2 regions of the Paeniglutamicibacter sp. NPDC091659 genome follow, and region 2 is predicted to be linked to the other one. Evidence: predicted binding sites of a transcription regulator. Region 2 holds the regulator's gene; the other holds the start of a gene.
What was found. Region 2 encodes LexA, which represses DNA repair genes until DNA is damaged. Its sites were predicted from a motif close to TCGAACANNTGTTCGA; they were not measured.

Region 1: ruvA (Holliday junction branch migration protein RuvA) is a predicted target of LexA. The motif match lies at 1,729-1,744, and genes of this name have one in related genera.

The regions. Positions count from the first base shown of each region.
Region 1 covers NZ_JBIVTO010000002.1:72,016-75,306, reverse strand. The annotation lists gene ruvB (Holliday junction branch migration DNA helicase RuvB) at 1-1,050, opposite strand, end outside; gene ruvA (Holliday junction branch migration protein RuvA) at 1,060-1,677, opposite strand; gene ruvC (crossover junction endodeoxyribonuclease RuvC) at 1,828-2,433, opposite strand; gene ACIQLF_RS05245 (YebC/PmpR family DNA-binding transcriptional regulator) at 2,440-3,195, opposite strand; gene pdxT (pyridoxal 5'-phosphate synthase glutaminase subunit PdxT) at 3,198-3,291, opposite strand, start outside.
Region 2 covers NZ_JBIVTO010000013.1:53,865-57,155, reverse strand. The annotation lists gene ACIQLF_RS19175 (ATP-dependent DNA helicase) at 1-924, shown strand, start outside; gene lexA (transcriptional repressor LexA) at 1,028-1,747, opposite strand; gene ACIQLF_RS19165 (LysM peptidoglycan-binding domain-containing protein) at 2,033-2,413, shown strand; gene ACIQLF_RS19160 (histidinol-phosphate transaminase) at 2,525-3,291, shown strand, end outside.

The DNA of each region.
Region 1 (3,291 bases), on a different contig from region 2:
GTCGTCCCCATCGTTTTCAAATGTGCCACGCCCTGCGAATACAGCCTCTGCCGGCATGCGCAGGCCCAGGTGGTCCCATGCAGCCGCGGTGGCGATGCGTCCGCGCGGGGTACGACCGAGGAGGCCCTCGCGCACCAGGTAGGGTTCGGCAACCGTCTCGACGGTTTCGGTCTCCTCGCCGACGGCTATTGCCAGGGTCGAGAGGCCCACCGGTCCCCCGCCGAACTTGGTGCACAGCGCGTGCAGCACCGAACGGTCAAGGCGGTCAAGGCCGCGCGCGTCGACCTCGTACATATCCAGCGCAGCGGATGCGGCCCGTGCATCGATGTTTTCCAGCCTGTTCACCAGGGCCCAGTCGCGCACGCGACGCAACAGGCGGTTGGCAATACGGGGCGTTCCACGCGAACGCGAGGCGATTTCGCTGAAGGCCGCGGAGTTGACCTTCAGGGAGAGCAGCATGGCCGAACGGCGCAAGACCAGTTCAAGTTCTTCGACGCTGTAGAACTCTAGGTGCCCGGTGAACCCGAACCTGTCGCGCAGCGGGCCGGGAAGCAGGCCGGCGCGCGTGGTGGCGCCGACGAGCGTGAAGGGGGGAAGCTCTAGCGGGATGGCCGTGGCGCCGGCCCCCTTGCCGACGATGATGTCGACACGGAAATCCTCCATGGCCATGTACAGCATTTCCTCGGCGGGGCGACTCATGCGGTGGATCTCATCCAGGAAGAGGACTTCGCCCTCCGTCAGCGAGGAGAGGATCGCGGCCAGGTCGCCGGCATGCTGGATGGCAGGACCCGAGCTGATGCGCAATGGCGCATTCATTTCGGCGGCGATGATCATGGACAGCGTCGTCTTGCCCAGGCCGGGAGGACCCGAGAGCAACACGTGGTCCGCCGTGCGCTCACGGATCTTCGAGGCCTCAAGGACCAGAGAGAGCTGTTGGCGGACCCGGGCCTGCCCCACAAAGTCGTCAAGGTTCTTGGGACGAAGCGCCGCCTCGAGCACGCGCTCTTCGGGTTCGGAACCTGCGTTGGTGAGGATGCCGGATTCGCTCATTGTCTACTCCTAGAGTCCGGGTCGCGTGCCGCGGCCCAGGGAACGCAGCACGGCCCGGAGGATCTCGGGAACACTGCCGTTGGTGGTGATTTCCGGATCGGACTTGGCCAACGCCTCGAGGGCCTTGTTGGCATCCTTGTCGGTCCAGCCCAGGCCGGTGAGTGCGTCGATGACCTGGGGTTCCCAAGCCGGGGCGGCAGCCACGCCGCCGGTTGCCACGGCTCCGGTCGGGGTGAGTTTTCCTGAAAGTTCAAGCACAATGCGTTCGGCGCCCTTGGGTCCGATGCCCGAGACCTTGGTGAATGCCTTGGTGTCCTTGGTGCTTGCCGCGATGCGGACGTCTTCCGGGGTGTGCACGGAAAGGATGGCGAGTCCGGTGCGCGGGCCGATGCCCGAAACGCCGATCAGTACGTCGAAGACCTCGCGCTCCTCGCCGCTGGCGAAGCCGAAGAGGGTCATGGAATCCTCGCGGACCACCATGGAGGTGTGCACGAACGCCTCGCGTCCCACGTGCAGGTTCGACAGGGTTTGCGGGGTTGCCTGGATGAGCATGCCGAAGCCGCCGACCTCGATGACCGCGCTGTTCAGGTTGACTTGCTGCGCCACTCCCCTGAGCGTACTGATCATCTGGGCCGACCTCCGGTGGTTTGGGGTTTGCCGGCAACCAAAACCAGCAATGCGAATATATCTACGAACAGCTTACAGGCTGGACGCAATTTGTTCGTGGATTTGATCGCCGGACAAACCCGTGTACCGGGGCGGAGGCCCGCATCCGGTCTAGCGGGACTTGACGCTCCGGGCCTTGGCCTCGGCGGCGATCCAGGCTCGCTGGGCGGGGGTCAGTCCCGAGGAGGTTCCGCTGCGCGGGGAGGACGCCGATGCCGCGGCACCGGCGGAGCCGAATGCCGCGCCGCGCCAACCATGGGTGATGGCCAGGGCCGCGGCATCGGCGGCATCCGCGGGCGACGGCGGCTCGTCCAGGCGCAGGATCTTGGCAACCATCTTGCCGACCGCCTGCTTGTTGGACGTACCCGATCCCGTGACCGCGGCCTTGACCTCGGTGGGGGTGTGCAGCGCCACAGGGATTTCGCGGCGGGCCGCCGCAACGATGACGATGCCCGAGGCCTGTGCAGTGCCCATGACGGTGCTGACGTTGAGTTGGCTGAAAACCCGCTCGAGTGCCACGACATCGGGCTTGTGCTGGTCGAGCCATGCGTCGATGCCGTCGGCGATGACCAGCAAGCGCTGGTCGAGTGGCGTCCCCGCCTCCGTGCCGATGACCTTGACATCGATGAGCGTGGCTCGCCGGTTGGGTTCGACGTCGACCACGGCCAGACCGCAACGGGTCAGTCCGGGGTCGACGCCAACCACACGCAGTGCCAAAGGGGCCTAGGCCTCTTCGAGTTCCGCCATGACCTCGGCACTGATGTTGGCGTTCGAGTAGACGTTCTGCACGTCGTCGAGCTCCTCCAGCGCCTCGGCAAGCTTCAGGAACTTGGCAGCGGCTGCGGCATCAAGCTCGACCTGCATCGAGGGAACGAATTCGACTTCGTCGCTCTCGTACTCGATGCCGGCCTCTTCAAGGGCGGCAACGACGGCGCGCAGGTCGGTCGGTTCGCTGTGGATCTCGAACGAGTCACCCACTTCCTTGACCTCGTCGGCGCCGGCGTCAAGGACGGCCATGAGCACGTCATCCTCGGTCAGGCCGTTCTTCGGCAGGCCAACGACACCCTTGCGGGCGAAGAGGTAGGCAACCGAACCCGGGTCCGCCACGGAACCGCCGTTGCGGGTGATGCCCAGGCGAACCTCGGAGGCTGCGCGGTTCTTGTTGTCGGTCAAGCACTCGATCAGCAGGGCCGAACCCTGCGGGCCACGTGCTTCGTAGATGATCTCGGTGTAGTCGATGACTTCACCGGTCAAACCGGCGCCGCGCTTGACGGCGCGGTCGATGTTTTCATTGGGGACCGAGGTCTTCTTGGCCTTGGAAACAGCAAGTTCCAGGGCCGGGTTGCCAGCCATATCGGCGCCGCCGGCTCGCGCCGCGACCTCGATGTTCTTGATCAGCTTGGCGAAGGACTTGGCGCGCTTGGCGTCAATTGCAGCCTTCTTGTGTTTGGTGGTTGCCCATTTGGAGTGGCCGGACATGCTTACGCTTCTCCTCTGATCATGTGGATAAATAATTCGTGAATGCGGCGTTCGCCCGTCACCTCGGGGTGGAAGGACGTCGCCAGCAGGTTTCCC
Region 2 (3,291 bases):
ACCAAGATGCTTGAAATGACCGAGGAACGGGAAGTCATCTGGGCTTCGCGCCCGGGGCATTTCAGCCCGGGGGAGGGCTACGTCCAGCCGGACGAGTCGAGCCAGCCCACCCTGAATGTCGCGCCCTTGTCGGTTGCCGGCAAGCTGCGCGAAGGGCTCTTCGACGGCCGCACTGTCATCCTGACCAGCGCGACGCTGGCCATCGGCGCGGCTTTCGAACCAGTCGCCGGTGCCTTGGGGCTGGTCGGTGACGGCGCGCCCACCTGGAACGGGGTCGATGTGGGAAGCCCCTTCGACTACCCCAAGCAGGGAATCCTGTATGTGGCCAAGCACTTGCCGAAGCCCGGGCGCCAGATGTCGCAGGAAATGATCGGCGAGATCGAAGACCTCATCAAGGCATCCGGGGGCGGGGCCTTGGCGCTCTTCACCTCGCGCCGAGCGGCGGAGGAAGCGGCCGAGATCCTGCGTTCCCGGCTGGACGTGCCGATCCTGTGCCAGGGGGAATCGAGCATGAAGGCCCTGGTTGACCAGTTCTCTGCCGAACCGGACACTTGCCTGTTCGGCACCATGACACTGTGGCAGGGCGTCGACGTGCCGGGCAATGCATGCCGCCTGGTGATCATTGACAAGATCCCATTCCCGCGGCCCGACGACCCGCTCTCCTCGGCGCGCAGCCGGGATGTCGCCAAGCATGGCGGCAACGGGTTCATGGCGGTGGCTGCGAGCCATGCCGCCGTCAGGTTGGCCCAGGGCGCTGGGCGCTTGATTCGTTCGGTCAACGACCGCGGTGTCGTGGCCGTCCTGGATTCGCGCCTGGCGACGGAACGCTACGGAAGCTTCCTGCGGGCCTCCTTGCCGCCGTTGTGGGCCACCCCGGACAAGCCGACGGTGTTGGCCGCGCTCGAACGGCTCAGCGAAGGCTAGGGGCAGCGCGGCTCACTTGGGAGTCCATGCGTCAAAACGTTAAATGAGTCAGGGGACGGTCGCGATGACCGGCCCCTGACTCGTTGAAATGCCAGTGACGTCCCTAAATGGAGCGCATGACCGAAACGACCTTGCCCATGACCGTTGCCGCGTCACCGAGGATCGGTTCGTAGCGGGAGTTCTGTGGCAGCAGCCAGGTGTGGCCATCGCGCTGGCGGAAGGTCTTGACGGTGGCTTCGTCATCGAGCAGCGCTGCAACTATGTCGCCGTTGACTGCCGTTTGCTGACGTCGCACGACGACCCAGTCGCCATCGCAAATGGCGGCGTCGATCATTGAGTCGCCGCTGACCTTTAGCATGAAAAGTTCGCCATGGCCCACGAGCTGGCGCGGCAGCGCAAACACGTCTTCCACTGCCTGGTCGGCGAGAATCGGGTTGCCGGCGGCGATTCGTCCCACCAGGGGGACCATTGCCGTGTCGGACGAGGTCGTCAGCTCAGAGACGTTCATGCCGTTCGCTGCCTTGAGTTCGGCCTGCCCGGAAACCACTTCAAGTTTCGTGTCGGTCTTGAGCTGCAATGGCAGCAGGATTTCCATGGCGCGCGGACGGCGGGGGTCGCGGCGGATGTAGCCAAGCTTTTCCAGCTGGCTCAACTGATGGGTCACGCTCGAGAGGCTGGCCAGGCCCACCGCGTCACCGATCTCTCGCATGGAAGGCGGGTAGCCGTTGGCACTGACCGAGCGCTGGATTGTTTCGAGAACCTTTTTCTGGCGAATTGTCAGGCTCTTCGCGTCACGTCGAGGGGTTCGTTGTTCGGTCGTCATTCTTTGTGCCTCATCCCGATCGTCGGCGGTTGGCCCGCGCGTTCCGCAATTTGTCGGTGCGGAGTGATGAAGTGAATTCACCGTTCCACATCACTCATGTTAGTGGACGGAAGCGGCGCTTTCAAAGATTTGTTCGAACCGATCTGGACACGTGTCGTTGAAAAGTGCTAGAAATAACTTACGAACTACGAACACATATTCGAAAGACGTGTTCGAACAATAGAAGCTTGTTCGACTCGCGGCCCGCTTGCATCGGCCCGTCGTACTCAAAGGAAAGGCAAAGACATGGCAAACGCTGCTCTCTCGGCCCCGCTCCACCTCGTTCCAGACCCCATCGCTTACCACGCCCCGCAGGAAGCTCCGCTGCGGTTGACTCGCCGGGGGAAATTCGTTTTGATCGCCATGCCGATCTTCCTGGCCAGCGTGGGCGTGCTCATGATTCTGGGCTTGTTCCTGTCGCCGGCCAAGGCCTCGGCCGATGTGCCACTGGGTGTAGAAGCCGTCAGCGTCACCGTCATCGAGGGCGACACCCTTTGGGGTCTGGCTCGCGAGTTCGCGCCCCAGTTGGACCCCCGCGAGGCCGTGCGCCAGATCACCGAGATCAACAACCTTGAGGGAAGCGTCCTGTTCCCGGGAACCGAGATATACGTTCCATCGGCACGGTAACTGCCGCGTTGCTGACGGCGGGTGTGACCCCCGCTTCATTGCGAACCGATTGTTACCCCGTTCCACATTGCTGATTCTGATGCCTTGCACCGAGCGCCCTAGACTTATGGGGTGAATGAACGGCTAAATCGCCTGGCAAAATTGCCCCTGCGAGAGAATCTTCAAGGTCTTGAACCATACGGCGCACCCCAGATCGACGTTCCAATCCAGCTGAACGTCAACGAAAACACCCATCCGCTGCCCGAGGCCGTTCATCGCGCAATCGTCGAAGAGGTATCCGCCGCTGCGCTGGGACTCAACCGCTATCCGGACCGTGAATTCACCGAGTTGCGCGAGCGCCTGGCGGCCTATCTCGGCCACGGCCTGAACGCCGAGAACATCTGGGCGGCAAACGGATCCAACGAAGTGCTCCAACAAATCCTGCAGGCATTCGGCGGACCGGGTCGAACGGTCATGGGATTCCCTCCCACCTATTCGATGTACCCGCTGCTGGCCAGCGGAACCGACACCGCCTACATCGCGGGTGTTCGCTCAGAGGGCTATGCCCTGTCCGCGGCCGACGCCGCGGAACAGGTGCGGGCCGCGGCGCCCAACATCGTTTTCCTTTGCTCACCCAACAACCCGACGGGCACCGCCTTGGGCCTGGACGTCGTCGAAGCGGTCTACGAGGCCGGTGCTGCAAGCAACGCCATCGTCATCGTGGATGAGGCCTACGCCGAATTCGCCCACAACGGGACCCCGTCCGCGTTGTCCCTGTTGCCGGGCCGTGAGCGCTTGATCGTCTCGCGCACCATGTCCAAGGCCTTCGCCCTGGCCGGTGCCAGGGTCGGTTACCTCGCCGCCGCTCCGGAGGTCACCGATGCCATCCGTTTGGTCCG